DNA from 3 places in the Streptomyces sp. NPDC019531 genome. Region 2 is predicted to be linked to each of the others. Evidence: riboswitches for the same ligand, from Rfam matches in the RefSeq annotation. Region 2 holds a riboswitch; each other region holds the start of a gene.
The links. Region 2 has a riboswitch for cyclic di-AMP ahead of ACI2L1_RS21180 (M23 family metallopeptidase). Riboswitches for the same ligand answer to the same signal wherever they lie in the genome.
Positions count from the first base shown of each region.

Region 1: another riboswitch for cyclic di-AMP. It lies ahead of ACI2L1_RS12795 (transglycosylase SLT domain-containing protein); the one in region 2 lies ahead of ACI2L1_RS21180 (M23 family metallopeptidase).
Region 3: another riboswitch for cyclic di-AMP. It lies ahead of ACI2L1_RS15420 (NlpC/P60 family protein); the one in region 2 lies ahead of ACI2L1_RS21180 (M23 family metallopeptidase).

Region 1 covers NZ_JBJDQL010000008.1:82,823-93,343, forward strand. The annotation lists gene ACI2L1_RS12765 (ABC transporter permease) at 1-374, opposite strand, end outside; gene ACI2L1_RS12770 (ABC transporter ATP-binding protein) at 361-1,359, opposite strand; gene ACI2L1_RS12775 (outer membrane lipoprotein carrier protein LolA) at 1,392-2,609, opposite strand; gene ACI2L1_RS12780 (polyprenyl synthetase family protein) at 3,112-4,122, opposite strand; gene ACI2L1_RS12785 (peptide MFS transporter) at 4,331-5,752, shown strand; gene ACI2L1_RS12790 (CocE/NonD family hydrolase) at 5,768-7,762, shown strand; cyclic di-AMP (ydaO/yuaA leader) riboswitch at 8,003-8,206, shown strand; gene ACI2L1_RS12795 (transglycosylase SLT domain-containing protein) at 8,210-8,692, shown strand; gene ACI2L1_RS12800 (HAD family hydrolase) at 8,696-9,508, opposite strand; gene ACI2L1_RS12805 (LacI family DNA-binding transcriptional regulator) at 9,727-10,521, opposite strand, start outside.
Region 2 covers NZ_JBJDQL010000017.1:73,669-84,189, reverse strand. The annotation lists gene ACI2L1_RS21190 (M16 family metallopeptidase) at 1-895, shown strand, start outside; gene ACI2L1_RS21185 (M16 family metallopeptidase) at 892-2,280, shown strand; cyclic di-AMP (ydaO/yuaA leader) riboswitch at 2,490-2,657, shown strand; gene ACI2L1_RS21180 (M23 family metallopeptidase) at 2,671-3,423, shown strand; gene ACI2L1_RS21175 (GntR family transcriptional regulator) at 3,611-4,306, shown strand; gene ACI2L1_RS21170 (HPr family phosphocarrier protein) at 4,466-4,747, opposite strand; gene ACI2L1_RS21165 (GNAT family N-acetyltransferase) at 4,956-7,928, shown strand; gene ACI2L1_RS21160 (DUF5998 family protein) at 7,980-8,567, shown strand; gene ACI2L1_RS21155 (alkaline phosphatase family protein) at 8,567-9,763, shown strand; gene ACI2L1_RS21150 (thymidine kinase) at 9,814-10,473, shown strand.
Region 3 covers NZ_JBJDQL010000010.1:151,282-161,802, reverse strand. The annotation lists gene pcrA (DNA helicase PcrA) at 1-2,390, opposite strand, end outside; gene ACI2L1_RS15425 (ScyD/ScyE family protein) at 2,478-3,557, opposite strand; cyclic di-AMP (ydaO/yuaA leader) riboswitch at 3,822-3,991, shown strand; gene ACI2L1_RS15420 (NlpC/P60 family protein) at 3,999-5,150, shown strand; gene ACI2L1_RS15415 (tellurite resistance/C4-dicarboxylate transporter family protein) at 5,403-6,386, shown strand; gene ACI2L1_RS15410 (hypothetical protein) at 6,364-6,717, opposite strand; gene ACI2L1_RS15405 (NlpC/P60 family protein) at 7,171-8,232, shown strand; gene ACI2L1_RS15400 (LuxR C-terminal-related transcriptional regulator) at 8,252-8,962, opposite strand; gene ACI2L1_RS15395 (PspC domain-containing protein) at 8,959-10,287, opposite strand; gene ACI2L1_RS15390 (PspC domain-containing protein) at 10,430-10,521, shown strand, end outside.

The DNA of each region.
Region 1 (10,521 bases), on a different contig from region 2:
GCGTCGCCCGCGATGACGCCAATGGACATGGGGAGGAAGAAGGGGAGGGTGGCGGCGAGGGCGGTGAAGACCAGGAACAGCCCGTTGTTGGTGATCTGGGAGATGAACGCGGGGCCGCCGCCTCCGCCGCCTGTCGAGGAGCCGTCGCTGGTCTCGATCTTCACTGCGATGCCGACGAGGATCGGGACTGCTGCGAGTACGGCCAGCAGGGCGAGGGTGCGCCAGCGGCGGAACGTGGTGAGGAGTTCGTTGCGGAAGAGGGTGCCGTAGAAGGTGGTACGGCGGCTTGCGGTCTGTGAGGGCTGGTCGTGCCCACGTGGCGGTAGCCGCACATCAGATACAGCCCCGCGCCCCTCAAGGTCAGCCCGCGACATCGAAGCCCTCCCCCGTCAGCGCCACGAAGGCGTCCTCCAGGGAGGCCCTCTCCACTCCGAAACCCCGCACCCGCACCCCCGCCGTCACCAACGCCGCGTTGATGTCGGCCAGTTCACCGTCGGGCGGGTCGGACGTGACCCGGTTCTCCGCGATGACCACATCCCCGACACCCTGTTCCTTCAGCACCCTCGCCGCGTCCGCCGGGTCCGGAGTCGTCACCACCAAGCGCCCCCTCGCCCCCGCCGCCAGGTCCGCCACCCGGCCCTGTGTGATCAGGCGCCCCTGGGCCATCACGGCCGCGTGGGTGCAGACCTGTTCGATCTCGTCGAGGAGGTGGGAGGAGAGGAAGACGGTGGTGCCATCGGAGGCCAGTTCCCGCACCAGGGAGCGGATCTCGCGCATGCCCTGCGGGTCCAGGCCGTTGGTCGGTTCGTCCAGGACCAGGAGTCTGCGGGGCTGGAGCAGGGCCGCCGCCAGGCCGAGTCGCTGTTTCATGCCCAGCGAGTACGCCTTCGCCTTCTTGCCGGCGGCGGCCGCCAGGCCCACCCGGTCCAGAGCCGCTGCCACGCGGGCGGGCCGGGTGCGCGGGTCGGCGGTCGGGTCGGCGGCGTCGTAGCGGACGAGGTTGTCGCGGCCGGAGAGGAAGCCGTAGAGGGCCGGGCCCTCGATGAGCGCGCCCACCTGCGGGAGTACGGTCCGGGAGGCGCGCGGCATGGGGCGGCCCAGGACGCGCGCGGAGCCGGAGGTCGGCTCGATCAGGCCCATCAGCATGCGGATGGTGGTGGTCTTGCCGGAGCCGTTCGGGCCGAGGAAGCCGAAGACGCTGCCCGCCGGGACGGTCAGGTCGAGTCCGTCGACGGCGAGTTGTCCGCCGCGATAGCGCTTGGTGAGGGCGTGGGTGTGGATGACACTCTCGTCCCCACCCTCGCGATCGCCTTCGCCCGGCTCCTCCGGATCCGGCTCCGTGGCGGACGGTTCGCCCATCGGCTTCCTCGATTCGTCATGCCCGTGGGGGCTTACTTCCCCGCGTTCGCCGCCTTCACCAGCGCGTCCTTGGTGACCGCGCCGACGTAGACCTTGCCGTCATCCGTGATCAGGGCGTTGATGAGGCGGGTCTTGAAGACGGTGCCCTCGCCGAACTTGCCGGAGACCTTGTCGCCGAGCGAGTCCAGGAAGCCGCCGACGTCACCGCCGACCTCGGAGCCGGACGGGACGCCCTGGCCACCGGTGTCGAAGGTGGCTATGGAGTCCCAGCCGTCCCCGATGACGTTCAGCCCGTCGAGGCCGTCCTTGCCGAGCTCGTCGGCTGAGCCCTTGCCGAAGTCCCGCGTGTGCTCGGGCGCCTTGGTGGCGTCCTCCTCCTCGACCTTGGCGCCCTTCGGCGGGGTGAAGTCGAAGGTCGAGGCGGCCGGCTTGGCGAAGCTGACCTGGGTGAAGCCCGCGTCCACGACGGCCGCGCCGCCGCTTGCCGGGGTCAGCGTGAACTTCAGCGGCAGACCGGTCTTCGAGTCCACGGCCACGGTGATCTGGCCGACGGTCGACCCGGCGTCCTTGGGCTTGATGACCAGGCGGTAGGCGTCCCGGCCCGCGACCTGCGCGGTGCCGTCCACCGTCACGGAGGTGGTGTCGTCGGCGGCCTTGAGGGCGTCCTCGGCGAGGTCCTTGGGGGTGGCCGGGAGCTCTTCCTTCGGCTTTCCGTCGCTCTCGGAAGCCGTGGTGTGGAAGACCGAGTTGGACTTGCTGTCGTAGCCCCAGACGTCCTTGCCGTTGTGGATGAGGCTGTACTCGGCCGCGTCCTCCAGCAGGGAGACCTTCTGCTTGTCCTCACCGTCGGCCGCCACCCGCAGCGTGTGGGTGCCCGAGGCGAGTTCGGTGAGCTTGCTGGAGGGGTCCGCGGACGAGCCCTCACCCGAGCCTGAGGGACCGGCCGCGGAGCCCAGCGAGCTCTCCAGGCCGCCGAGGTCCGGCAGACCGAGATCCGTGGTGATCTTCACCGTGCCGGACAGCTGCTGTACGTCCGACGCGGCGATCTTCTCGATGAGTTCCTGTGCGCTGATCTTCGGCAGGTCGGGGTCGCCGGAGTCGGCGAGCGCCGGGACGAGCCCGATGGTCGCCGCCGCGATGCCCACCACCGTGGCCGGCACGACGTACCGCGCGGTCTTGCGCCGACGCGCCGCACGCAGTTCGTCGGCCTCCGCGGCGGTCGCGCTGTCGTCGGTTTCGTACGGTGCCATGTGTGCCTTACCTCCGTCGTCGGCGGCGGCTGTCAACTCCCGTGCGTCCACCCCGTAGCCGCCATTCTCACCCGAATCGGTGAGGAGTGGTGTTTTCCGTGGTGTCCATCTGACCAAATCGGCCATGAGCATGCGTCACCCCTCGGGGCCAACTCCGCGTACACCTGGGGTATGACACGACATGCGGTCGACCCCTACGACCCGTAGGGGACGCCCCTCGCCCGGTGGCCGGCTCGACGGGAAGCCGGGCGATCAGCCTCGCGGGAACACGTGGTCGGCCCGGCCCGGCACCCCGACGATCGCGCCCGGGCTGCCGGGGCCGGCCGGTGCGACCCGCCTAGGGTGTTGGGCCGCGGGACCTCCACGGTGTCGGCGAACAGACCGTGGTACCGACCGGACCGGGTGGGCTTGAGGACGGTGACCTCGTGGAGCCGGCCGCGGACGGCTCCACCCGCAAACCCGGCGGTCGGCAGGCTCTTGAGGCGCTTCGAGAACCGGGGCGCTAACCCGCCCGGTGGACCACCGCGTCACACAGCTCCATCAGGGCCGCCCTCGCGGCGCACTCCCGCAGCGGGGCCAGTGCCGCGCGCGCGTCCTGGGCGTACTGCACCGTGTCCCGACGGGCCTGGTCGAGCGCGGGGTGCGTACGCAGCGCGGCCAGCGCCTCCGCGTGCCTGGCGTCGTCCGTGAGGTCGGAGTCGAGCAGCTCGCACAGGGCGATGTCGTCGGCCAGGCCGAGCCGGGCGGCCCGCTCCCGCAGCCGTAGCACCGGCATCGTGGGGATGCCCTCGCGCAGGTCCGTGCCCGGGGTCTTGCCGGACTCGTGGGAGTCGGACGCGATGTCCAGGACGTCGTCCGCGAGCTGGAAGGCCACGCCGAGGCGCTCGCCGTACTGGGTCAGGACGTCCACGACCGTCTCGTCGGCGCCGGACATCATCGCCCCGAAGCGGCACGAGACCGCGACCAGCGAGCCGGTCTTGCCGCCGAGCACGTCGAGGTAGTGCTCGACCGGGTCCCGGCCGTCCATCGGCCCCGCGGTCTCCAGGATCTGGCCGGTGACCAGGCGCTCGAACGCCTCCGCCTGCACCCGGACCGCCTCGGGACCGAGGTCGGCCAGGATGTGCGAGGCCCGCGCGAACAGGAAGTCGCCGGTCAGCACGGCCACCGAGTTGCCCCAGCGGGTGTTGGCGCTGTCGACCCCGCGGCGCACCGCGGCCTCGTCCATCACGTCGTCGTGGTACAGCGTCGCGAGGTGGGTCAGCTCCACCACCACGGCCGAGGGCACCACACCCGGTGCGTAGGGATCGCCGAACTGGGCGGCGAGCATCACGAGCAGCGGCCGGAACCGCTTCCCGCCCGCGCGCACCAGATGCTGGGCTGCCTCCGTGATGAAGGGAACCTCGCTCTTTGTGGCTTCGAGCAATCCCTCCTCGACAGCCGTCATTCCGGCCTGGACATCGGCTTCCAGAGCCTGGTCCCGCACGCTCAGCCCGAACGGCCCGACGACGGTCACGAGGGGTCTCCTGTCTGCTGGTGTCTACTGGCGGTTACGCGGAATGTCGATAGGTCGCTGCCATCACTCAAGTCAGCGTATCCGGTCGCCTTTGGATCACCGATAGCGCCCGCCCCGTCCATGCCAGGCGGTATCGGATCACGACCGGTATGTTTTTGATCGCCTGAAAAGAACGGATATCTATCGACTTGTAGGGAAGTAGCCGCCCGTGTCCCGGACCGAAGTCGATATCGAGCCAGAAGAGCCCGGGCAGCCCGGCGGCAGCCCTCCTCCCGAGGACGACACCGCGTTCTTCGGGCGGCCCAAGGGCCTGCTGACCCTCTCCGGTCTGGAGGTCTGGGAGCGCTTCTCGTTCCTCGGCATGCAGGCCATCCTCGTCCTGTACTTCGCCGACACGGTGGCGAGTGGCGGCATGGGCATGTCGGCCGGAACCGCCGCCTCCGTCTCCGCGGCCTACGGCACCCTCGTCTACCTGGTCTCGGTCGCCGGCGGCTGGCTCGCCGACCGCATCCTGGGTTCGTACCGCGCGGTGCTGTGGGGCGGCGTCCTGATCGCCTGCGGCCACTACGCGATGGCCGTCCCGACCGGGATCATGACCTGGGTGGGCCTCGGCCTCATCAGCGTCGGCGCCGGACTCCTGAAGCCCCACGTGGCCACCATGGTCGGCAAGCTCTACGCCACCGACGACGACCGCAGGGCCGCCGGGTTCGCGCTGTACTGCATGGCGATCAACATCGGCGCCTTCGCGGGCCCGCTGATCACCGGCTGGCTCGGCGACCACAGGGGCTGGCACTGGGGCTTCTCGGCGGCCGCGATCGGCATGACGTTCGGTCTTGTCCAGTACGTCCTGGGCCGTCGGCACCTCGCCGGACGCAGGAACGCGGCGGAGTTCGCGCTCGCGCCTCAGGCGATGCGCAGGGCCGTTCGTCTGATCATCGCCGGAACGGCAGCCGTCGCCCTGGTCGCCACCCTCCTCGCCCTGGCCGGTCGGCTCACCATGGACCGCTTCGTCGACCTGCTCACCCTGATCTCGGTGATCGCCCCGGTCGTCTACTTCACGGTGATGTTCACGAGCCCCCGGGTGACTCAGGAGGAACGCGGCCGCCTGAGGCCGTACATCATGCTCTTTCTGGCCTCGACGGTCTTCAACTTCATCCTGTTCCAGGCCTGCTCGACGATGATGCTGCCGGCCTCGACGAACGCCGAGACGACCATCCTCGGCTTCGGCTTCCCGGCCGGTTGGTACGCCTCCGCGCTCGGCGCCTTCGAGATCGGTCTCGCGCCCTTCGTCGCCGCCCTGTGGGTCCGGATGGGCCACGGCCAGCCGCATGCCTCCAACAAGATCGCGATCGGGGTCGTACTCGGCGGTCTGTCGTTCCTGCTGATGGTCCTGCCGACCAGCGGGCACGGCGACGACTACCTGATGTCGGCCTGGTGGATCGTCGGCTCCTACTTCCTGCTGGGCCTCGGCGACATCCTCCTGGAGACCTCCGGCATGTCGGCCACGACCAGGCCCGCCCGGACCCGCGACGCCTGCTTCGGCGTCAACGGCGCGATCGCGGCGGCCGCGGGCCTCGCCGTGAGGGCCGCCGCACCCTGGCTGCGCCGCACCATGCACCCCGTCCACTGAGGTCACCCGATGAGCATCCACATCCGTACGTCCTTCCCCTACGACACGGCCCACGAGGACGTCCGCATCCTGCTCCCGGACAGGACGCGCCTGTACGCGCGCGTGTGGCGACCCCTCACCCCCGAACCGGTACCCGCGATCCTCGAATACCTGCCATATCGCCTCACCGACTGGACAGCGCCCCGCGACTGGCAGCGCCACCCCTGGTACGCGGGCCACGGCTACGCGTCCGTCCGCGTGGACGTGCGCGGGCACGGGAACAGCGAGGGCATGCCGGGCGACGAGTACTCGGCCGTGGAACTCGCCGACGGGGTCGAGGTGGTCAACTGGCTGGCCGCACAGCCCTGGTGCGACGGCAGGGTCGGCATGTTCGGCATCTCCTGGGGCGGCTTCAACTCCCTCCAGATCGCGGCCCTCGCACCCGAGCCGCTCAAGGCGGTCGTCACCGTCTGCTCCACCGACGACCGCTATGACAACGACGTGCACTACATGGGAGGTTCCGTCCTCGCGGTGGACATGCACGCGTGGGCGGCGACCCTGCTCGCCTTCGTCTCCCGGCCGCCGGATCCGCTCCATGTCGGCGACGTCTGGCGGGACATGTGGCTGGGGCGCCTCGAAGCCGTGGATCCGTTCATCCACACCTGGCTCGGCCACCAGACCCGCGACGACTACTGGCGGCACGGCAGCGTCTGCGAGGACTACGGCGCGATCGACGCGGCCGTCCTCGCGGTGGGCGGCTGGCACGACCCGTACCGCGACACGGTGCTCAGACTCGTCGAACACCTGCCGCAGGACCGCGTCCGCGGCCTGATCGGCCCCTGGTCCCACCAGTACCCCGACCGCGGTCTGCCGCCCGGCCCGGCGATCGGCTTCCTCCAGGAGACCCTGCGCTGGTGGGACCAGCATCTGAAGGGCGTCGACACGGGCGTCATGCGGGAACCGCTCCTGAGGGCCTACGTCAGCGACTCCCACCCCCCGGCCACGGTGTACGGCACCCTGCCCGGCCGCTGGGTCGGCGAGCCCGGCTGGCCCTCCCCCCACGTCACCACGGTGTCGTACGGCCTTCAGGGCGCCCCTGTGCTGGTCCGTTCCCCGCAGCACACGGGCGTGGACGCGGGCCGTTTCTTCCCCTTCGGCAACGATGCCGACCTGCCGCCGGACCAGCGGGAGGAGGACGCCCGCTCGGCCTGCTTCGAGTTCGCGGTGGGCGAGGAGACGTGGGTCCTCGGACGGCCGCGGGTGCGTCTCAGGGTGACCTCGGAGGTGTCGCGCGGGCAGGTCGTCGCGCGGCTCTGCGATGTCGCCCCGGACGGGTCCTCGACGCTCGTGACCCGGGGTGTGCTGAACCTCTCCGCGCGCCATGGCAGGGACCGGGCCGTGCCCTGGGAGCCGGGGGCCACCCAGGAGGTGTCCTTCGAGCTGAACGGCATCGGACACGCCTTCCCGCCCGGCCACCGCATCCGGCTCGCCGTGTCCTCGGCGTACTGGCCGTGGATCTGGCCGCAGCCCGAATCGCAGGCCGGGTTCACTCTGGAGCCCGCGGGGAGTTTCCTCGAACTGCCGGTACGCGCGCGTGAGACCTCCTCGGACATCGCCTTCGACGAGCCGGAGCAGTCCGCGCCGCTCGGAGCGAACCAGCCCGTGACGCTCGACGAGCCGCGGCCCGAGCGCCTGGTCGTGCGTGACGTGGCCAAGGGCGAGTGGCGCCTTGAGGTCGACCCCCGTTACGGCGGCACGCGCGTGTACCCCGACGGGCTGGAGTTCACCGAGGACGCGCTGGAGACGTACACGATCGACGAGAAGGACCCCTTGTCCGCCCGTGCCCGCTCGGACTGGTCGATCCGGCTGCACCGCCCGGAGCTCGCCTGGGACACCACCGTCCGGACCCGCTCGGAGATCAGCTGCGACAGGACGGACTTCCTCACCTCGAACGAGGTGATCTGCACCGACGGCGGTGAGGTGGTCTTCCACCGGACGTGGGAGAAGCGGATCCCACGGACGGCCGGTTGACTATGAGTTGGGCATTCTTGCCCGTTTTGCACGTCTTGCGCATGGGCGTGACTTGGCTCACCCGGATCAACGGATCGACGCATATCCGGAATTCACCGATCCGCCTTTTCCCGCGCACCAGTTGAGGCTTGCGACCGCAAAGGATCAAGTGCCCCAAATACCCCCGACCAAGGTCAATAAGCACGTCATGTGAATTCGCCACTTGTTCCGGACATGTGCTCTCGCATACGTTCCCGGCCTGTCGGGTGGACGCCGAATCCTGCCACCGCCCGCACACCCACCGAGAAGCCATGGCAGGAGCGGGGGAACCAGGTAAGCCGCCGGACCGGACGTCTTCGGACATACCGGTACGGCTCGGGGTGAAGCCATGCCTTTCGCGGGCATGACCGGGCAACTCCCGCCCGAACCCGACAGCTCACCTCGCAGGCGACGGAGAGGAACTTCGCCATGCCTGCTGCCGCTCAGCACCGCACTCCCCGCACAAGCCGTCTCGTCCGCAAGCTCGCCATCGCCGGCACCGGAGCCGCCGTACTCGCGCTCCCCCTCATCGGCGCGACCACCGCGTCCGCGGCCACCCCGACCGTGCAGACCGCGAGCACGCTCGGCTACGCCAACAACCTGGACGGCTGGATCCGGGCCTCCCTCGCCGTCATGGCGGAGCACGGGATCCCCGGCTCCTACGACGGCATCTACCGCAACGTCATCCGCGAGTCCTCCGGCAACCCCTGGGCCATCAACAACTGGGACTCCAACGCGGCCGCCGGCACGCCCTCCAAGGGCCTGCTCCAGGTGATCGACCCGACCTTCAACGCGTACCACGTGGCCAACACCTCGTGGGACCCGTACGACCCGGTCGCGAACATCACCGCGGCCTGCAACTACGCCGCCCAGCGGTACGGGTCCATCGACAACGTGTTCGGCGCGTACTAGGAACTACGCCGCACTGAACAGTCTTTCGAGGACGACGGCGATGCCGTCGTCCTCGTTCGACAGGGTCACCTCGTCGGCCACGGCCTTGAGTTCGGGGTGGGCGTTGGCCATCGCGACGCCATGGGCCGCCCAATCGAACATGGGGATGTCGTTGGGCATGTCCCCGAAGGCGATCGTCGACTCGGGCCCCAGGCCCAGGTGTTCGGCGGCCAGCGCGAGGCCCGTCGCCTTGGTGATGCCGCATGGCTGGAGTTCGACGGTCCCGGGTCCCGACATCGTGACCGTGGCCAGCGAGCCCACCACCGAGCGCGCCGTCACCGCCAACTCGTCGTCGGACAGGTAGGGGTGACGCAGCAGCACCTTGCTGATCGGCGCGCACCACAGGTCGTCGCGCCGTCCCACCCGCACGGCGGGCAGGGTCGGGTGGGGCATCAGATACCCCGGCTCGATGAGGGTGAGCCCGTCGACGCCGTCCTGGTCGACGGCCGCGTACACCTGGCCGACCTCGGCCTCGATCTTCCCGAGCGCGGTCTCGGCCAACTCCCGGTCCAGGGTGACCGACCAGAGCAGACGGTCCGCGCCGGCGTCGTACACCTGCGCGCCCTGCCCGCACACCGCGAGCCCCGTGCTGCCCAGGTCGTCCAGGAGCGGCCGCACTCTGGGCGCCGGCCGTCCCGTCACGACGAGATGCCGGGCCCCGCCCGCCGCCACCCGCGCGAGCGCGGCCAACGACCGGTCGGAGAGGGTGTCGTCGGCGCGCAGCAGCGTTCCGTCCAGGTCGGTGGCGATCAAGGAATATGCGGTGGAGGCGGCCATGATCAGAGAATACGGATGGTTGGCCCCTCCGACTCGACGGGAACCGGACGGCTGCTGCTTTCACATACGTTGACGGGCGTTCCGGTTCCGGGTGGTGCGGCAGACCGGGTGCGCCGGGGAACCACGCACGGCCGACGCGAGGTATGCCCCCCGCTCGGCCCTCGCCCCCTGCTCCCGTACTCCCCCACCCCCCTACTCCTCTACTCCCCGCGGAGCGCCTACGCCGAGTCCCGCACCACCAGTTCCGTCGGGAGGATCACTCCGGCCGTGTCCTCGCCGGTGATCTGGGCGAGGAGCATGCGGACCATCTCGGCGCTGATGCGGTCGAAGGGCTGGCGCATGGTGGTGAGGGCCGGGGCGAGGGCGGTGGCCGCCGGGGAGTCGTCGAAGCCGCCGACAGCGATGTCGCCGGGGACCGAACGCCCGGACTGCTGAAGGACGTTGACGACGCCGAGGGCCATGAGGTCGGAGGCGACGAACACGGCGTCCATGTCGGGGGCCTGGGACAGCAGCCGCCGGGCCGCCCGTTCGCCGCCGCTGCGCCGGAAGTCGCCCTCGACCACGAGCGCCGGGTCGTACGGCAGGCCCGCATCGGCGAGCACGTCCCGGTAACCGGCGAGGCGGTCGGGGCCGCCCGGCATGTCCAGCGGCCCGGTGACCATGCCGACGCGGCGCCGCCCACCGGCGAGCAGATGGCGGACCATCTCCTGCGCGCCCTCGCGGTCGGCGGCCGCCACGTAACTCACCTTGGAGCCGAGTCCTATCGGCTTGCCGCAGACCACCAACGGGATCCCGGCGTCGTGGAGTTCGGCGGCGACCGGGTCACCGCTGTGGTTGGACAGCAGCAGCACCCCGTCGACGTGACCCGAAGTGATGTACCGGGTCAGCCGTCGCCGGTCGTCGTCGCTCTCCGCGAGCATCAGCAGCAATGGGATGTCGTGCTGGGCGAGCCGTTCGGTGCAACCCCTCAGCAGGATGTTGAAGTTGGGGTCCTCGAAGAACTTCTCCTGCGG
Region 2 (10,521 bases):
CTACCACCACACTCCGATCGGCTCGATGGCCGACCTGGACGCGGCCACGCTGGAGGACGCGCGCGCGTTCTTCCGCACCTACTACGCCCCCAACAACGCCGTCCTGTCGGTCGTCGGCGACATCGACCCGGAGCAGACACTCGCCTGGATCGAGAAGTACTTCGGTTCCATCCCCTCGCACGACGGCAAGCCCGCGCCCCGCGACGGCTCCCTGCCCGAGACGATCGGCGAGCAATTGCGCGAGATCGTCGAGGAGGAGGTCCCCGCGCGCGCGTTGATGGCCGCCTACCGGCTGCCGCACGACGGCACCCGTGAGGCCGACGCGGCCGACCTCGCCCTCACCGTCCTCGGCGGCGGCGAGTCCTCCCGCCTCTACAACCGGCTCGTACGGCGCGACCGTACGGCCGTCGCGGCCGGCTTCGGACTGCTGCGCCTGGCGGGAGCGCCCTCCCTGGGCTGGCTCGACGTGAAGACCTCCGGTGACGTGGAGGTGCCGGTCATCGAGGCCGCCATCGACGAGGAACTCGCCCGGTTCGCCGAGGAGGGCCCGACGGCGGAGGAAATGGAGCGCGCCCAGGCCCAGTTGGAGCGCGAGTGGCTGGACCGGCTCGGCACCGTCGCGGGCCGCGCCGACGAACTGTGCCGCTACGCCGTCCTGTTCGGAGACCCGCAGCTCGCCCTCACCGCTGTACAGCGTGTCCTGGAGGTGAGCGCCGAGGACGTCCAGAAGGTCGCCAAGGCCAAGCTGCGCCCCGACAACCGCGCGGTGCTCGTCTACGAACCCACCGCCCCGGCCGAGATCGCCCAGAGCCCCGAGGACGCCCAGGGCGCCGAAGACCCGGAGTCCGCGGCCACCGTGGAAGCCACCGACGAGAACGAGGAGGCGGCCAAGTGACCGAGCTCGCCGCGATGGAATTCCACCCGCAGCCACAGGCGGGCGAGCCCAAGGTCTGGGCCTTCCCCGCTCCCGAGCGCGGGACGCTCGACAACGGCCTCACCGTCCTGCGCTGCCAGCGCCCCGGCCAGCAGGTCGTCGCCGTCGAGGTGCTCCTTGACGCGCCCCTGGACGCCGAGCCGGCCGGCCTGGACGGCGTCGCCACGATCATGGCGCGCGCCTTCTCCGAGGGCACCGACAAGCACTCCGCCGAGGAGTTCGCCGCCGAGCTGGAGCGCTGCGGTGCCACCCTCGACGCGCACGCCGACCACCCGGGCGTCCGCCTCAGCCTCGAAGTGCCCGTCTCCCGGCTCGCCAAGGCGCTCGGCCTGCTGGCCGACGCCCTCAGGGCGCCCGCGTTCGCGGACAGCGAGGTCGAGCGGCTCGTCAACAACCGCCTGGACGAGATCCCGCACGAGCTGGCCAACCCGTCCCGTCGCGCCGCCAAGGAGCTCTCCAGGGAGCTGTTCCCGGCGGACTCCCGCATGTCGCGGCCGCGTCAGGGCACCGAGGAGACGGTCGAGAACATCGACTCCGCGGCCGTGCGCGGCTTCTACGAGAAGCACGTGCGCCCCGCCACCGCGACCGCCGTGGTCGTCGGCGACCTCACCGGCATCGACCTGGACGCACTGCTCGGCGACACCCTCGGCTCCTGGACCGGCTCCACGGCCCAGCCGCGGCCCGTACCGCCGGTGACCGCCGACGACACCGGCCGGGTCGTCATCGTGGACCGCCCCGGCGCCGTCCAGACGCAGCTGCTGATCGGCCGCGTCGGCGCCGACCGGCACGCACGCGTGTGGCCCGCGCAGGTGCTCGGCACATACTGCCTCGGCGGCACCCTCACCTCCCGCCTGGACCGCGTCCTGCGCGAGGAGAAGGGCTACACCTACGGCGTCCGCTCGTTCGGGCAGGTCCTCCGGTCCGCACCGGACGGCTCGGGCGCCGCGATGCTCGCCATCAGCGGCTCCGTCGACACCCCGAACACCGGTCCCGCTCTGGACGACCTGTGGAAGGTGCTGCGCACGCTCGCCGAGGGCGGTCTCACCGACGCCGAGCGCGATGTCGCCGTACAGAACCTCGTCGGCGTTGCGCCGCTCAAGTACGAGACCGCGGCGGCCGTGGCGAGCACGCTGGCCGACCAGGTCGAGCAGCACCTGCCGGACGACTACCAGGCGACTCTGTACCAGCAGCTCGCCGCGACCGGCACCGTCGAGGCCACCGCGGCAGTCGTCAGCGCCTTCCCGGTGGACCGGCTGGTGACGGTCCTGGTCGGTGACGCGGCCGCCATCAAGGAGCCCGTCGAGGCCCTCGGCATCGGCGAAGTCAAGGTAGTGACCGCCGAGTAGTCGTGACCGCCGAGTAGCGGCACGCGCGTGGAGGGGCCCTGGTGACGACGGCTTCACCAGGGCCCTTTGATGTCCGAATTGGGTGGGAGGTTGCCTGTCTGCCCTGTGGGATGCGCTACAAAAACCGTGATCCGTTTGGGCCTTGAAAGCCGCCCCGCTTAGCGTCATCCGGGCTGTTCGTTCAGGCAGTGCGCCGCGTCCGCGGCACCGGACAGTCATCGCCGAGTCCCCGTCATGGCGCGAGCCAGGGGAGCCGGGGACCCAAACACGTTGTCCCTGGGGTGAATCGGACGCCCGCGCGAGCCGCGAGGGGGTCCGTAGGAGACCTTCCTGCTCCGAACCCGTCAGCTAACCCGGTAGGCGAGAAGGAAGGAAAGGACCAGCCACTACATGGCGTTCACCTGCGCCACCGGGAAGCACCGTCGTCCCAGCCGGATGAAGCGCACCTCCGCGCGTGCGGCGGGAGTCGCGGCCCTCGCCACCACCGGCGTCATCGGCACCATCGCCGCTCCGGCGCTCGCCGCCGACAACTCCGTCGAACAGACCGGCCTCATGCCCGTCGTCAGCGTCGGCGACTCGCTCGCCGAGCAGATCGACGCCCAGGCCCTGGCCCAGGAACAGGCCGCCGCGAAGAAGAAGGCGGCCGCGGAGGCCAAGCGCAAGGCCGAGGCACGGGCCAAGGAGATCCGCGAGGCCAAGGAGCGCGCCGCCCGTGAGGCCGAGCGCGAGCGCCTCAACCGCTTCGTCGCCCCGATCTCCGGCTCCTACATCTCCACCGGCTACAAGACCGGCGGCTCCCTCTGGTCGTCCGGCAGCCACACCGGTGTCGACTTCCACGCCGCGAGCGGCACCTCCGTGCACGCGGTCGGCCGCGGCACCGTCGTGGAGGCCGGCTGGGGCGGGTCGTACGGCAACGAGATCGTGATCAGGATGGCCGACGGGACCTACACGCAGTACGGCCATCTGTCGTCCATCGGCGTCTCGGTGGGCCAGTCGGTCACCCCGGGCCAGCAGATCGGCCTGTCCGGCGCGACCGGCAACGTCACAGGGCCGCATCTGCACTTCGAGGCCCGCACCACCGCCGAGTACGGCTCGGACATCGACCCCGTCGCCTACCTGCGCTCGCACGGCGTGAGCGTCTGACGGCGTATCGCGAGACCCCGAGGCCCCGGCTCCCACGAGCCGGGGCTTTCGCCGTTTCAGTCCCGCTGCTGTCCAAAAAATATCCCTGGATTCCGGTCCGCCGTCGGAAATTCCCGCTGATTGCAATAGAGTCACTGAACACACGTCAATCGGCGACGTTTCGTGGGGATTAAGACGGAGGTCGGACATGCGTATTCCGGCGCACTCGGTATGCACGGCGATCCGGGACGACATCGTCGCCGGTGTCTACGAGCGCGGCGGCCGGCTCACCGAGGAACTGCTCGCTCGCCGCTACGGCGTCTCCCGCGTCCCCGTTCGCGAGGCCCTGCGAACACTGGAGGCCGAGGGCTTCGTGGTGACGCGGCGGCACGCGGGCGCGTGCGTCGCGGAACCGACCGAGCAGGAGGGCGCCGACCTTCTGGAGATGCGCATGCTCCTGGAGCCGCTGGGCGCCTCACGGGCCGCCCAGCGGCGCACCGAGGCCCATCTCAAGGTGCTGCGCGGCCTGGTCCGGCTGGGCCAGGAGCGGGCCAAGCGTGGTAACAGCGAGGATCTGCGCTCTTTGGGGAGCTGGTTCCACGAGACGCTCGCCCAGTCCTCCGGCAGCCCCGCGCTGGCCTCGATGCTGACCCAACTGCGTCACAAGATCGCCTGGATGTACGTGGTGGAGGCACCCGCCAACCCGGTGGAGTCCTGGGCGGAGCACGGCGCGATCGTGGACGCGGTGGCGCGCGGGGACGGTGACCGCGCGCGGACGATCACTGCGCTGCACACCGAGCGCTCCAGCGCGGTGCACCGTCTGAGGTTCACCTCGGGGTCCGATCGCGCGGACCGTGTGAGGACCTCGCAACATCCTGTAAACGTGACGGGTCTGCGGCATTAACATGGGCGCCGTATACAAAGAGGGGTAATTCGCGGGGGGTTATTTCCGCTGCCCGTAAAAGGGAAATGCAAAGGGCCCGCCCGGTAATTCGGGCGAGCCCTTCGGTGGTTTTTAAACGGCGCCATGCGCGGTTTTTAACGGTGCCAAGCCTCCGAAGACTCAGACGGTCTCGGGAAGCTCCTCCAGCCCCTCGGCGACCAGCTTCGCGAGCCGGTCGAGGGCAGCGTCCGCGCCCTCGGCGTCGGAGGCGAGCACGATCTCCTCGCCGCCCTGCGCGCCCAGGCCGAGAACGGCCAGCATGGAGGCCGCGTTGACGGGGTTGCCGTCGGCCTTGGCGATCGTCACCGGGATACCTGCGGCCGTGGCGGCCCGGACGAAGATGGAAGCGGGGCGGGCGTGGAGGCCCTCGGCCCAGCCGACGTTGACGCGGCGCTCAGCCATGTGATGCTGCCCTTCGGTGTTCAGGGTTGTCTAGACCAGTTTCCCACACGTGAAGCGTCTCCGGTAAGGACCCGAAGTCCCTTCCGGGGTGAGCAGTCGGACCGCGGCCTCGGTCCGACTTCCGTCCTGGCGAGCCCTTGTGCGCTCCCGCCCGTACCCCACAGGCTGCCTCGCGCCGTTGTCGTACGCGAGCCGTACTCTGGGGCCCATGCAGAGCGCGTCGGACCGGCATGAGTACCCCGCCCACTGGGAGGCCGACGTGGTGCTGCGCGACGGCGGCACCGCGCGCATCAGGCCCATCACCGTCGACGACGCCGATCGCCTGGTCAGCTTCTATGAGCAGGTCTCGGACGAGTCGAAGTACTACCGCTTCTTCGCGCCCTACCCACGCCTGTCCGCCAAGGACGTCCACCGCTTCACGCACCACGACTTTGTGGACCGGGTGGGACTCGCCGCCACGGTCGGCGGCGAGTTCATCGCCACCGTACGCTACGACCGCATCGGCGAGGACGGCATGCCCGCCTCGGCCCCCGCCGACGAGGCCGAGGTCGCCTTCCTCGTCCAGGACGCCCACCAGGGGCGCGGCGTGGCCTCCGCTCTCCTCGAACACATCGGGGCCGTCGCGCGCGAGCGCGGCATCCGGCGCTTCGCCGCCGAGGTGCTGCCCGCCAACGTCAAGATGATCAAGGTGTTCATGGACGCCGGGTACACCCAGAAGCGCAGCTTCGAGGACGGTGTCGTACGCCTGGAGTTCGACCTGGAGCCCACCGACCGCTCGCTCGCCGTGCAGTACGCGCGCGAACAGCGGGCCGAGTCGCGGTCCGTGCAGCGGCTGCTCACCCCCGGCTCCGTCGCCGTCGTCGGCGTCGGCCGCACCCCGGGCGGCGTGGGCCGCAGCGTCCTCGGCAACATCAGGGACGCCGGGTTCACCGGCCGTCTGCACGCCGTGAACAAGGCGCTCCCCGAGGAGCAGAAGGAGCTCGACGGCATCCCCGCGCACCGCTCGGTGCGCGACATCGACGGTCCGGTCGACCTCGCGGTGGTCGCCGTACCGGCCGAGCACGTCCCCGAGGTCGTCGCCGAGTGCGGGGCACACGGCGTGCAGGGCCTCGTCGTGCTCTCCGCCGGGTACGCCGAGAGCGGCCCCGAAGGTCGCGAGCGCCAGCGTGAACTCGTGCGGCACGCACGCGCGTACGGCATGCGGATCATCGGCCCGAACGCCTTCGGAATCATCAACACCAACCCGGACGTCCGGCTGAACGCCTCACTGGCCCCCGAGACTCCCCGCCCCGGACGGATCGGCCTGTTCGCCCAGTCCGGCGCCATCGGCATCGCCCTGCTCTCCCGGCTGCACCGGCGCGGCGGCGGGGTCACCGGCGTGACCGGCGTCTCCACCTTCGTCTCCTCCGGCAACCGCGCGGACGTCTCCGGCAACGACGTCCTGCAGTACTGGTACGACGACCCGGACACCGACGTCGTCCTCATGTACCTGGAGTCCATCGGTAACCCCCGCAAGTTCACCCGCCTCGCCAGGCGTACGGCGGCGGCGAAGCCCCTGGTCGTCGTGCAGGGGTCGGGAACCGCCCCGCAGGGCCACGCGGTCCGCGCCACGCGGCTGCCGCACGCCACGGTGTCCGCGCTGCTCAGGCAGGCCGGTGTGATCCGCGTCGACACCATCACGGAACTGGTGGACACCGGCCTGCTGCTGGCCCGCCAGCCGCTGCCCACAGGGCCCAAGGTGGCGATCCTGGGCAACTCCGAGTCGCTGGGGCTGCTGACGTACGACGCGTGCATGGCCGAAGGACTAAGGCCGACGCACCCTCTGGACCTGACCACGGCCGCCTCCCCGGACGACTTCCACGCCGCCCTCGCGCGCGCGTTGGCGGACGACGGCTGCGACGCGGTGATCGTGACGGCGATCCCGGCCGTGGGGGAGGGCATCGCCTCGGCCTCCGGCACTGCGGGGTCCACCGGGGACGCGGCCCTGGCGGAGGCGCTGCGCACGGCGGCCGAACAGGTGCCGGGCAAGCCGGTGCTGGTGGTGCACGTCGAACTGGGCGGCCTCGCGGAGGCATTGTCGGCCGCGACGAGCACGGCACCGTCGACGGCGCCCGGGACCGTGGCCCAGGGCGCGACGGGCGCCGCGGCACGGACCGCCGGCGGATCTGCGAGGCCTTCTCCGGCCTCGGCGTCCGGAGCCGTCCGCGCCGACCATCCGTTCCGCGCTCTGGACCGACTGCGAGCCCAGGCCCCTGCCCAGGCACCGACCAGCCCAGGAACGCAAGCCCCCGGAATCCAGCCCGCCCCTGCCACCACCCCCCGCCTCATCCCCGCCTACCCCGCCGCGGAACGCGCGGTGCGCGCCCTCGCCGACGCCGTGCAGTACGCCCAGTGGCGCCGGGAGGCCGCCGAACCCGGCAAGGTGCCCGAATACGAGAACATCGACGAGAAGGGCACCGCGTCCCTGATCGACGGCCTGCTCACGCGCGGACAGGGCCTCACCCTCGGCACCGAGGAGACCTGCGACCTGCTCGGCAAGTACGGCGTCCAGGTCCACCGCGCACTGCCCGCCCCCACCCCCGACGCCGCCGCCGAGGCCGCCCGCACCCTCGGCTACCCGGTCGCCCTCAAGGCCACCGCCCCGCACCTGCGCCACCGTGCCGACCTCGGTGGCGTACGCCTCGATCTCGCGGACGAGGAGCAGCTGCGGCGGGCGTACGCGGAGCTGACCGAGCTGTTCGGCCCGCCCGAAGACCTGCGGCCCGTGGTGCAGGGCATGGCACCACGCGGGGTGGACACGGTGATCCGGGCCGTCATCGACCCCGCCGCCGGCGCCGTGCTCTCCTTCGGGCTCGCCGGGGCCGCCTCGCAACTGCTCGGCGACACCGCGCACCGGCTGATTCCGGTCACCGACCGGGAGGCGACCACCCTCGTCCGCTCGATCCGGACCGCACCGCTCCTGTTCGGCTGGCGGGGCTCCACACCGGTCGACACGCCCGCTCTGGAAGAGCTCCTGCTGCGGGTGTCCCGGCTGGTCGACGGCCATCCCGAGGTCGTCGCCGTCACCCTGGAGCCGGTCGTCGTCGCCTCGCGCGGCCTGAGCGTCCTCGGCGCCTCCGTACGGCTCGCGCCGCCGCCCGCCCGCGACGACCTCGGCCCGCGGACCCTCCCCGCGTACTGAGCTGCGGCGAGCGGTGCCTCGCAGTCAGTGGTCCACCGTAGGATGGACGTCATGGCCAAGACCAGTACGACGACCCAGGGGCTGCGAGCGGCGATCGAGCGCAGCGGCTACTACCCGGCCCTCGTGGCCGAGGCGGTGGAGGCCGCGCTGGGCGGCGAGCCCATCCGGTCGTACCTGGTCCACCAGGAGACGACGTTCGACCAGAACGAGGTGCGGCGGCACGTGACCGTGCTCGTCCTCACCGGCAACCGCTTCATCGTCAGCCACACCGACGAGCAGGCCGCGGACAGTACGTCCCCGACGCCGTACGCCACCACCTCCACCGAGTCCGTGAAGCTTGGCCGGATCTCGTCGGTCGTGGTCAGCCGGGTGGTCGCCAACCCCGAGCAGTACCAGCCGGGCACCCTGCCCCGTGAGGTCGTGCTGACCATCGGCTGGGGTGCCGTCTCCCGTATCGACCTGGAGCCCGCCGCCTGCGGCGACCCCAACTGCGAGGCGGACCACGGCTACACCGGCAGCTCCACGGCCGACGACCTCAGCCTGCGGGTCAGCGAGGCCGGCGACGGCGAGGACACCGTGCGCCAGGCGCTTGTCTTCGCCCAGGCCATCTCCGAGGCGACCGCGGACGTCGCCCGCTGATGGCGCAGCCCGCCGCCTGGGACCACCCGGAACCCCTCGCCCTCGACACCGCCCCCGTCCCCGAGTACGGCACCGGCTCCCTCGCCGACCTCCTGCCCACCCTGGCCGCCGGGATGGCCGTACCGGGCATGACCGCCGCGATTCCCGAGCTCACGCCCGCTGACCGGAACTGCGTGTTCCTGATCGACGGCCTCGGCTGGGAGCAGCTGAGGGCGCACCCGGACGAGGCGCCCTTCATGACCTCCCTGCTCGCCACCTCGCGCGGCGGCACCGGGCGCCCCCTGACCACCGGCTACCCGGCAACCACCGCGACCTCCCTCGCCTCCGTCGGCACCGGACAGCCACCCGGCGCCCACGGCCTGCCCGGCTACACCGTGCGCAACCCGGCCACCGGCGAGCTGATGAACCAGCTGCGCTGGCAGCCCTGGACCAAGCCGCAGGTCTGGCAGCCCTACCCCACCGTCTTCCAACTCGCCGACCAGGCCGGGGTGCACGCGGCCCAGGTCACCTCGCCCACCTTCCAGAACACCCCGCTGACCAAGGTCGCGCTCAGCGGCGGCGCCTTCCACGGGCGGCTGTCCGGTGAGGAGCGCATGGATCTGGCGGCAGAGCAACTGGCCGCCGCTGACCGTTCGTTGGTCTACACGTACTACGCCGAGGTCGACGGCGCAGGCCATCGCTTCGGTGTCGACTCCGACACCTGGCGCGGCCAACTGATGTACGTGGACCGGCTGGTCCAGCGCCTGGCCGAGCAACTGCCACCGAACAGCGCCCTCTACGTCACCGCCGACCACGGCATGGTCGACATCCCGTTCGACGAGCAACACCGCATCGACTTCGACGAGGACTGGGAACTGCGCGCCGGGGTCGCCCTGTTGGGCGGCGAGGGCCGCGCCCGCCATGTCTACGCCGTCCCTGGCGCCGCGAGCGACGTCCTGACCTGCTGGCGCGAGGTCCTCGGGGAGCAGTTCTGGATCGCCTCCCGGGACGAGGCGATCGCGGCGGGCTGGTTCGGGCCGCCGGACCGCTTCGACGAGCGGGTGTTCGGCCGGATCGGCGACGTGGTCGCCGCTGCCCGCGACGACGTGCTCATCGTCGCTTCCGAGCGGGAGCCGAAGGAGTCGGCGATGGTCGGCAACCACGGTTCGATGACCCCTGCCGAGCAGCTGGTCCCGCTGCTCGAAGTACGCTCCTGACGCAGACCCGGCCGGGTCCTCCATGAAAACCGAAAGGTGCTCGACCTTCCATGCCCGAGCTGGTGTTCTTCTCCGGAACGATGGACTGCGGGAAGTCGACGCTGGCTCTCCAGATCGAGCACAACCGCTCGGCGCGCGGCCTGACCGGCATGATCTTCACGCGTGACGACCGGGCCGGCGAGGGCAAGCTGTCCTCGCGGCTCGGCCTGGTCACGGACGCGGTCGAGGTCGAGGACGGCCAGGACCTGTACGCCTACCTCGTCGACCACCTCTCCCAGGGCGGCCGCGCGGACTACGTGATCGCCGACGAGGCACAGTTCCTGGTGCCGGAGCAGATCGACCAGCTGGCCCGCGTGGTCGACGACCTGGACCTCGACGTCTACGCCTTCGGCATCACGACGGACTTCCGCTCCAAGCTGTTCCCCGGCTCCCAGCGCCTCGTCGAACTGGCCGACCGGGTCGAGGTCCTCCAGGTCGAGGCCCTGTGCTGGTGCGGAGCCCGTGCCACGCACAACGCCCGCACGATAAGCGGTGAGATGGTCGTCGAGGGCGCCCAGGTCGTCGTCGGGGACGTCGACCAGGGCGACGACATCGGCTACGAGGTCCTGTGCCGACGGCACCACCGCCGCCGTATGACCGCGGCGACGGCCCGGGCGGCGGCACTGTCCCCGGACGTACTACCGGTTCCGCCGCCCGGGGCGCGCTTCTGACCTGACGTCCTCAGAACGGGGCGCTCCCGGACCCGTCTCGCTCGCAGC
Region 3 (10,521 bases), on a different contig from region 2:
TTGACCCCGACCACCGTGCCGAGCCCGAACTGGTCGTGGGTGACGCGGTCGCCGACGGCCAGCGAGACCACCGGCTTCTCCGCACCCCTGCGGGTGGCGAAACCGGACGCCCCCGACGCCGAGGAGCGCGAGCGGGACGAGGACAGCGACGCGGCGACCCCCGAGACCGGCCCCGCGGGAGCGGCGGTCGGACCCGTCCGCTTCCAGTCGACGTGCTGCGCCGGGATCTCCTCCAGGAAGCGGGAGGGCGGGTTGTACGACGGCTGCCCCCACGCGCTGCGCAACGAGGACCGGGTCAGATACAACCGCTCACGCGCGCGCGTGATGCCGACGTACGCCAGGCGCCGCTCCTCCTCCAGCTCCTTGGTCTGGCCGAGGGCGCGCATGTGCGGGAAGACGCCGTCCTCCATGCCGGTGAGGAAGACGACCGGGAACTCCAGGCCCTTGGCGGTGTGCAGGGTCATCAGGGTGATGACGCCGGAGCCGTCCTGGTCCTCGTCGGGGATCTGGTCGGAGTCGGCGACGAGCGCGACCCGCTCCAGGAAGTCGGAGAGCGAGCCTGAGGTCTCTCCCTCGCCGGACTCCTGCTCGAACTCCAGGGCCACGGCGGCGAGTTCCTGGAGGTTCTCGATGCGAGTCTCGTCCTGGGGGTCGGTGGACGCCTGCAACTCGGCGAGATAGCCGGTGCGTTCGAGGACGGCCTCCAGGACGGTCGCCGGGCCCGCGCCGGACTCGACGATCGTCCGGAGCTCCTCCATCAGCACGTTGAACCGCTTCACGGCGTTGGTGGAGCGCGCGGCCATGCCGTACGCCTCATCGACGCGCTTGAGCGCCTGCGGGAAGCTGATTTTCTCGCGCTGGGAGAGGGCGTCGATCATCGCCTCCGCGCGGTCGCCGATGCCCCGCTTGGGAACGTTGAGGATCCGGCGCAGCGGCACGGAGTCCTCCGGGTTGGCGAGGACGCGCAGATAGGCCAGGACGTCCCGGACCTCCTTGCGCTCGTAGAAGCGGACGCCGCCGACGACCTTGTACGGCAGGCCGACGCGGATGAAGACCTCTTCGAAGACACGGGACTGGGCGTTGGTGCGGTAGAAGACGGCCATGTCACCGGCCTTCGCGTGCCCCGCGTCGGTGAGACGGTCTATCTCGTCGGCGACGAACTGCGCCTCGTCGTGCTCGGTGTCGGCGACATAGCCGGTGATGCGCGCGCCCGCGCCCGCGTTGGTCCACAGGTTCTTGGGGCGGCGGGACTCGTTGCGCTCGATGACGGCGTTGGCGGCGGTGAGGATCGTCTGGGTGGAACGGTAGTTCTGCTCCAGGAGGATCGTCGTCGCGTCCGGGTAATCCTCCTCGAACTGGAGGATGTTGCGGATGGTCGCGCCGCGGAAGGCGTAGATCGACTGGTCGGCGTCACCCACTACGCAGAGTTCGGCGGGCGCCAGGTCGTGCTCGCTCGGCGGTACGTCCACAGGGTGCTCGGAGGTCCCGACCAGCTCCCTGACCAGCGCGTACTGGGCGTGGTTGGTGTCCTGGTACTCGTCGACGAGGACATGCCGGAAGCGGCGGCGGTAGTGCTCGGCGACGTCGGGGAACGCCCGGAGCAGATTGACCGTCGTCATGATCAGGTCGTCGAAGTCGAGGGCGTTGGCCTCGCGCAGGCGCGACTGGTACATGGCGTAGGCCTGGGCGAGGGTCTTCTCGAAACCGTCGGTGGCCTGCGCTGCGAAGTCCTCCTCGTCGATCAGCTCGTTCTTCAGGTTGCTGATCTTGGCGCTGAAGGACTTCGGCGGGTACCGCTTGGGGTCGAGGTCCAGGTCGCGGCAGACCAGGGCCATGAGCCGCTTGGAGTCGGCGGCGTCGTAGATCGAGAAGGAGGAGGTGAACCCGAGCTTCTTCGACTCCCTGCGCAGGATCCGCACGCACGCGGAGTGGAAGGTCATCACCCACATCGCGTTGGCGCGCGGGCCGACGAGCTGCTCGACACGCTCCTTCATCTCGCCCGCGGCCTTGTTGGTGAAGGTGATCGCGAGGATCTGGCCGGGGTGGACATGCCGCTCGCCGAGGAGGTGGGCGATGCGGTGGGTGAGCACCCGGGTCTTGCCGGAGCCGGCGCCGGCCACGATGAGCAGCGGGGTGCCGGAGTGCACGACGGCTGCACGCTGGTTCTCGTTCAGCCCCTCCAGGAGCGCGGCGGGGTCGATCGCCGGGCGCGGGGCGCCGTCGCGGTAGTAGGCGTCCCGGTCCGGCGGCACGTCGAACTTCCCGCCGAACAGATCGTCCGGAACCGGCTCCGGTCCGTGCTCGTCCTCGGGCGGCGGCGGGGGTTCCCCCTCGTGCCCGCGAGGGGCTTGGAGGTCCGCCAGGAAGCTGTCGTCAAAGAGGCTGCTCATCGCTCTCCGAGTCTAGGGTGCCCCACTGACAGCCCGCTGCCGCCCCGAGAACATCACCGGAACCGGGTGCTCGCGAAAGGGCCTCCCTCAGAACCCGAGGATCTTCCAGACCTGGCCGCCCGGTGTCCTCCGACCGTCCAGGACCGTGCCGTCACGGTCCGCGATCGACCAGGCCGAGACGTAGACCTTGCCGTCGTGGGGGTCCACGGCGACGCCCGCAGGGAACGGCACCTTCACATCGGTCCGCTTGCCGTGCGAGACCTTGGTCACGACACCCGCGAAGAGCTGGCTGACGTACATCTGGCCGTCGTCGTTGAAGGCGAGGCCGGTGATCGAGCCGAAGCCGGACTTCCAGCCGAGGATCCTGCCGGTCCACGGATCGACCTTCCACACGCGCGCGGTGGGCCTCGCCGCCTCGCCGTTCAGTTCGCCGACGTAGAGCTTGCCGTCGGGGCCGAGCGCCAGGGACGTCGGCACGGACTGGTTCCCGTCGTGGTCCGGGAAGACCGTGAAGGGCCGCGCCTTGGCGTGCGGCGAAACGACGACCAGGTCGTTCCCGGCAGCATCCGCGACGATCTTCCGTCCGTCGGGGAGCGCGAGGACGGCGTACGGGTTGGACTCCACGGACGCCTTGTGCGGGTTGTACTTCAGCTCTACGGCGGTGATGTCCGCGGCGATCCTCGCCTTGCCGTGCCCGACGTGCAGCAGCTTGCCGAGAGTGTTCCAGGGCGGCTTCGTCGGCACCCCGGCTTCCGGCGGGGCGTAGGTCTCGACGCTCCAGAGCTCGCCGTGGAACGCGGAGACGCCGTCCACGCCGGTCGCGAAACCGCCGTCGGGGGCGGCGCCCGACGGGAGCCCCTGCACCACCCTGCGGTGCTTCCACGCGCCCCCGTCCCAGTAGATCTTGGTGACCGCGGAGCTGAGCCCAATGCAGGTCTCGCCCTCGGGGCCCTCACCGACGCACTTCCCGCCGCCCCGGCCCGCCTCGCCGACGTACACGTGCCCGTCGGCGTAGGAGAGCTGGCGCGGGTTGTCGAGACCCTTGGCGATCACACGGACCACCGGCTCGCCTCCACCGTGCCGCGCCGTCGCCGCAGCGGGGGCGATGCCCGCGGTGGCGGCGAGCGCGACCGACGTGGCGACGACGAGTCCTGCGCGCATCCTCATGGCCGTACCCCTCCAACCGGGCCGCGGCACCCCACCGCGGCTGGCTGGAAGCTAGACCCATGAAGCGGGCGGACGTCGCCACTCCGGTGAAAATACGCCCAAGTCATGGCAGATCACTCCGGATTGGCCACGCGGAGCGACGTTTGGGACCAAGGTCACGAAAATGTATCGGGCATATCGAACATCAACCTTCACACGGGCCACACCCGTTGGTTACGGTTCCGAGCAGGCCGTACGACCCCCACCGGCGAACGTCGCCGGGCCGCACGGCCTCCGCCGAGTCCGCAGCGCCGCCGCGCGCCCGGAGCCGGGGACCCACCGAACTTGGGGTGAATCGGCCGACTCCCGCGCACGGGAGCGCCGTAGGGCAACCCTTCCGAACCACCCGCCCGAACCCGACAGCTAACCCGGTAGGCGGAGCACTGGAAGGAGTCGCCTCCCTTGGCGTCGCACCGCAAGTCGCGTCCCGCTGGTACGCGCGTAGCAGGCATACGGACCCCGGCCCTCGCGACGGCCGCCCTCACCTCCGTGGCCCTGCTGTCCCAGACGGCCAACGCCGCGCCGGCCGATGACAAGCCGAGTCTCGAAGAGGTCGAGAAGAAGGTCGACGACCTCTACCGCCAGGCCGAGTCGGCGACCGACAACTACAACGCGGCCAAGGAGAAGACGACCAAGCAGCGCAAGCAGGTCGACACGCTCCTCGACGACGTCGCCCAGCGCACCCAGAAGCTCAACGAGGCGCGGGAGGAGCTCGGTGCCTTCGCCGCCGCCCAGTACCGCACCGGCGCCGCCGCGCCCGACACCGCGACCTTCCTGCTCTCCGACACCCCGCAGGACTACTTCGACCAGACGCAGCTGATGGGTCGTTTGACGAGCCGCCAGAAGGGCGCGGTCGACGACTACGTCTCCGAGCAGTCCGCGACGATGAAGAAGCGTCAGGAGGCCTCCCAGAGCCTTCAGACGCTCACCGAGACGCAGAGCGACCTCAAGACCGCCAAGGCGACCGTCCAGAAGAAGCTCGCCGACGCGCGCGACCTGCTGTCGGAGCTGACGGCCCAGGAGAAGGCTCGTCTCGCGGCGATCGAGAAGGAGAAGCAGGAGGCGGCGGCCCGCAAGGCCGCGGAGCTGGCGCAGCAGCAGGCGGCCGCGGAGAAGGCCGCCCAGGAGGCGGCTCAGCAGGAGAGCTCGTCGAGTTCGAGTTCGAGTTCGTCCACGACGACCGACTCCTCGTACGCCACCAAGGCCGCCAAGGCGCTCGCCTTCGCCCGCGCGCAGATCGGCAAACCGTACGTCTGGGGCGCCACCGGTCCCGACTCCTACGACTGCTCGGGCCTCACCCAGGCCGCCTGGAAGGCCGCCGGCGTCTCCCTCCCCCGCGTCACCTACGACCAGGTCAACGCGGGCACCACGGTCTCGCTCGCCGATGCCCAGCCGGGTGACCTGGTCTTCTTCTACGACGACATCAGCCACGTCGGCCTCTACATAGGCAACGGCATGATGATCCACGCCCCGAAGCCGGGCGCGTACGTCCGCGAGGAGTCGATCTACTACGACGGCGAGTCGGCGATCCACAGCGTGGTGCGGCCGGCCTGAGGCGCCGCCCATAGGGCGGGCCTCGCGAGGCGCAACCATTGCGCGGCTCGCCGGCCACCGCGTCCCTCGCGACGCACCCGGAGACGCGCACGCCTCCCCGGGTGCGGGAGGGGTCAGACGCGCCGCACGCGCGCATGGAGGGGTCGGAAGCCGCACGCGCGCGCGTGGCCCGCTCCCTCGCCCGCGCGATTTCCGCACGCGCGCGTGCGCGCCCCGCCCGCGCGGCACACCGAGCTTCCTAGCATCGGCCCCATGTCCGGTACCTCCCCGCACTCCCCCCTGCGCGTCTGGTGGACGCAGCGCCCGCCCGCGGCCGGGGCCGCCGTGATAGCGACCGGCATCATGTCGGTCGGGTTGCATCTGACCGGCTACGAGACGCTGTCCCGGTTCGCCCTGGTGATCGGCTGCGCGGCCTGGCTGGGGCTGGCGGCCGACTTCGCCGTACGGCTGCTGAGGGAGCGCGCGCGCTGGGTCGCGGATGCCGAGACAGCGGGCGCGTTGACGGCCGTGGCGGCGACCACGGTCCTGGGCACCCGTTTCTCCGCGCTCGGTTGGCAGACCCTCGCCGAGGCGCTGCTGGCGCCTGCCGCGGTGCTGTGGCCGGTGCTGATCGTGATCGTCGTGGGCCGCTGGAAGCGGCGGATGCCCGGCGCGGTGTTCCTCGGCTGTGTGGCCACCCAGGGCCTCGCGGTCCTCGGCGCCACGCTCGCCGCGGCCGAGTCGGCGACCTGGCTCGCGCACACCGCGCTCGTGCTGTTCTGGCTCGGCCTGGTCCTCTACGGCGTCGCGCTCTTCCGCTTCGACCTGCGCCAGGTGCTGGACGGACCCGGCGATCACTGGGTCGCCTGCGGCGCGCTCGCCATCTCGGCGCTGGCCGGCGCGAAGCTGATCGCGGCCGACAGCGCGCACCTGTACCTGTGGAACGACGACGACCACGGCGTCCTGCGCGCGGTCACCATCGCCCTGCTGGTGCTCGACCTGGCCTGGTACGCCGTACTGCTGGTCGCCGAGTTCGTGCGCCCGCGCCTGCGTTACGACGGGCGCCGCTGGGCCACCGTGTTCCCCATGGGCATGACCGCGGCAGCGACCCTGGCCGTCTCCACCGCCGTGGACGTCCCGTGGCTGAGGACGCCGGGTGAGGTGCTGCTGTGGATCGCGGTGGCAGCCTGGCTGCTCGTCGCCGCGGGGGCGGTCGCCGAGGCGCGTGCCGCCGTCAGGTCCACAGGACCGCGATGAAGATGTTGGCCGTGGTCAGCGCGCCGACCAGGCCGAACAGGCCCTTGTCCACCTTCTCGTCGTCCCGCTTCACATAGACGAGGCCGAGGATCACGATCAACAGGGCCAGCTTCACGCCGATCTTGATGTTGTTGACATGCTGGTCGTCGGCCTGGTTGAGGCCGACCAGGATCATCCCGGTGACCAGCATCGTCGCGGCGCCGTGCAGCATCGCGGGGACGAACCGGGCGGTGCCCTGGCCCATCGCCTTCATCTGCGTGAGGAAGCCGCCGAGCAGCGAGGCGATGCCGATGATATGCAGGCCGACGAAGAGATGGATGAGTACGTCCATGAGGCCGGAGCCTATTCCGGGGCGCGAGGGGCACCCGCACCGACCCCTTGAGTAGATCTTGCATATATGCGACCCATAGCACCCTGCACTCCTCATGGGCCCAAAATCCCGACTTCGGTCAACGCACCGAGCGAAGTCGACGACACCGGCCCGGGATCACGGTCACCTTCGGTCACCTCGCGGTCCCCTGGCGGCAGTTCCGCACAATGCGTTACCTCCCGGACACGGTCAGGTTTAGCGTCCTCCACCAGGTGACCGGCTCCCCACCGCCGCCCGGGCCAGGGGCGGCAGTCGGCCACCACCGCCGAGAAGGTCCGGCGGCGGTCCGCTCCCCCTGTGTGGGCCGCCGCCGGACGCGCAAACCGCCCCGGGCGGACGTACGGCCGCTCCCCCTGGCGTCGTACGGCCGATGAGCCCCGGGGCGGGCGGTCGACGAAAGGACGTGCAGTCCACGTGGCAGCGCACCGCAAGCCCCGTCAGCGCTCGGTCGGCGGCCATACGGTCCGTACGGCAGCGACGATCGCCCTCGCGGGGGCGGCGACGGCGACGGGCTTCGACGGGACCGGACACGCCGAGCCGCAGCTCACGCCGGCGCAGGTCAAGGCGAAGGTGGACCAGCTGTACCAGGAGGCGGAGGCCGCCACCGAGAAGTACAACGGCGCGAAGGAGAAGGCGGAGGCGGCCGAGAACCGGCTCGGCACCCTGCGGGACGAGGCGGCCCGCAGGACGGGGCAGCTCAACGAGGCGCGGGACGCGCTGGGTTCGATCGCCGCGGCGCAGTACCGCGGCGGCGGACTCGACCCCGCGATGCAACTCGCCTTCTCCGACGATCCCGACGGCTACCTGAACGGCGCCGAGTTCGCCGAACGGGCCGGTACCCGTCAGGCGACCTCCGTGGCGAACGTTCGCCGACAGCTGCGGGAGATCGAGCAGTTGCGCGGGGCCGCGCACATCGAGCTGACCTCGCTGAGGTCACGTCAGGCGGAGCTGAAGCGCAACAAGAAGACCATCACCGGCAAACTGGACGAGGCCCGCCGACTGCTGTCCCGGCTGCCGGCCGAGGCACGACCGGGGTTCGGGGAGGACAGCGCTCGCGCCTCACGGGCCTCGACGGGCACGCGCGACGAACTGACGGCCCCCGGCGCGGCCACCGCGGCAGCCCCCAACTCCCGTGCCGCGGCAGCCGTCTCCTACGCCTACGCCAAGCTCGGCAGCCCCTACGTCTGGGGCGCCACTGGCCCCGACGCCTTCGACTGCTCGGGCCTCATCCAGGCCGCGTACCGCTCCGCGGGCATCTCCCTGCCCCGCACGACCTACGCCCAGATCGACGCCGGCCAACGCGTCTCCCGCTCCGAACTCCTCCCCGGCGACCTGGTGTTCTTCTACTCCGGCATCAGCCACGTCGGCCTCTACGTCGGCAACGGCCGCATGGTCCACGCCCCGAACCCGTCGGCACCGGTGCGGGTGGCGCCGATCGACGAGATGCCGTTCGCGGGGGCTACTCGGGTGGTGTGAGCGCCCCCGGGGTACGTGGTCAGACCAGCCGCCGTGCCGTCGCCCACCGCGTCAGCTCATGCCGGTTGGAGAGCTGCAGCTTCCGCAGCACCGCCGACACATGCGACTCGACCGTCTTCACCGAGATGAACAGCTGCTTGGCGATCTCCTTGTACGCGTAGCCCCGGGCGATGAGCCTCAGCACCTCCCGCTCGCGCTGGGTGAGGCGGTCCAGGTCCTCGTCGACCGGTGGCGCGTCCGTCGAGGCGAACGCGTCCAGGACGAAGCCCGCGAGCCTCGGCGAGAACACCGCGTCGCCCTCCTGGACGCGGAAGACGGAGTCGACGAGGTCCGTGCCGGTGATCGTCTTGGTGACATAGCCGCGCGCACCTCCCCGGATCACTCCGATCACGTCCTCCGCCGCGTCCGAGACGGACAGGGCGAGGAAGCGGACGGGCTGCTCGGCGTCGGCCATCAACGGGGCGCAGCGGCGCAGCACTTCGACCCCACCACCGCCCGGGAGGTGAACGTCGAGGAGGACGACCTCGGGGCGGGTCGCGGTGATGACGGTGACGGCCTGGTCGACGTCCGCCGCCTCCCCGACGACCTCGACGCCGGTCTCCTCGGTCCGGCCGATCTCGGCCTGGACGCCCGTACGGAACATGCGGTGGTCGTCGACGAGAACCACGCGCACCCGGCGCCCGTCCGCGCCCTCGGTGACCTCCGCCGTGCCGTTCGCCTCGTCGCTCATGACGTCTTCTCCGCCCTCTCCATCTCCAGCTCGACCTCAGTGCCGCCGTCCGGCACCGCACGCAGCCGGGCCGTGCCGCCGTGCCGCTCCATGCGGCCGATGATCGATTGTCTGACACCCATCCGGTCGGCGGGTATCGAGTCGAGGTCGAAACCGGGGCCGCGGTCCCGGACGGACACGAAGACCGTACTGCCCTCGACCTCGGCGTAGACCTGTACGGCGCCGCCCTCGCCACCGTACTTGGCGGCGTTCACCATTGCCTCGCGCGCGGCCTGCATCTGTGCGCCCGTTCTCTCGTCGAGCGGGCAGTCGCCGACGACCACGACCTCTATGGGGACGCCGTGCTTGTCCTCGACCTCCGCCGCGTTGCGCCGCACGGCGTCGGCGAGGTCGGTGGGTTCGTCGGCCTCGTCCTTGCCGGTGCCCTCGGGTTTGTAGAGCCAGGTGCGCAGGTCGCGCTCCTGGGCACGGGCGAGGCGGCGCACCTCGCTCGCGTTCTCCGCGTTGCGCTGGATCAGGGTCAGGGTGTGCAGCACCGAGTCGTGGACATGGGCCGCGACCTCCGCGCGCTCCTGGGCGCGGATGCGCATCAGGCGCTCCTCGGAGAGGTCCTGCGTCATACGGACGAGATACGGGCCGGCGAGAAGCGTTATGCCGACCAGCACCGCGAGGGCCGCCTGGAGCACGGAGCCGAGGTGGGCGGCGGAGCCCTGCAGGACGAAGACGCCGGAGACGCCTGCGGTGACGAGGAGGACACCGCCCGCGGCCCGCAGCAGGGTCAGGGTGCGCCGACGGCGGCCCACCTCCATCCAGCGGGCCCGGCGGGCATTGTCCGCCTGGCGCCAGACGAGGGCGACGCCCGCGCCGACGAGGACGGCCGGCCAGAGGTAGGCCCTGGCGCCGTTGCCCACGTTGACATTGCCGACGAAGACCATGGCCACGACGACCATGAGGAGCAGGGCGACGATCTGGCCCTTGTCGGGCCGACGGGTGACGAGTCTGCGGCGGCCGTCCGGCGAGGTCTCGGTGGAGACCAGGGACGGGGGCTTCTGCCCGCCGACCCCGCCGACGCCGAGCGGCACGAAGAACCAGAACGCGGCATACAGCAGGGCGCCGAGTCCGTCCGCCATGAACAGGCCGACGAAGACCAGCCGCACCCAGATCACGGGCAGCCCGAGATGTCCGGCGAGCCCCCGCGCCACACCACCCAGCCAGCGTCCGTCACTGCTGCGGTAGAGCTTGCGCGGCGGCCGCGGTTCTACGAGTGGCGCTGCTGCGGCTTCCGGCATGCCATCGATGGTCACACGGCCGGGGTGCGGGGGCATCAGGGTTGGCCCCCGAGACTCCCCTGATCTTCGAACGGCGCGCCTTCCGAACGCTTCCCTCCCCCCTCTCAGGGCCGATATCAGGGTCCGGCCAGGGTCGTTCCGACTCCCGTCAGGCCCTCACGCCCGTCACCATGGACACATGACAGATCACCAGCACGCCACGGGCGCCGGATCCGGCGGAGGCCCGGACCCGAGCACCGGCCCAGGCGCGGGCGCCCCCGCCGACACCGG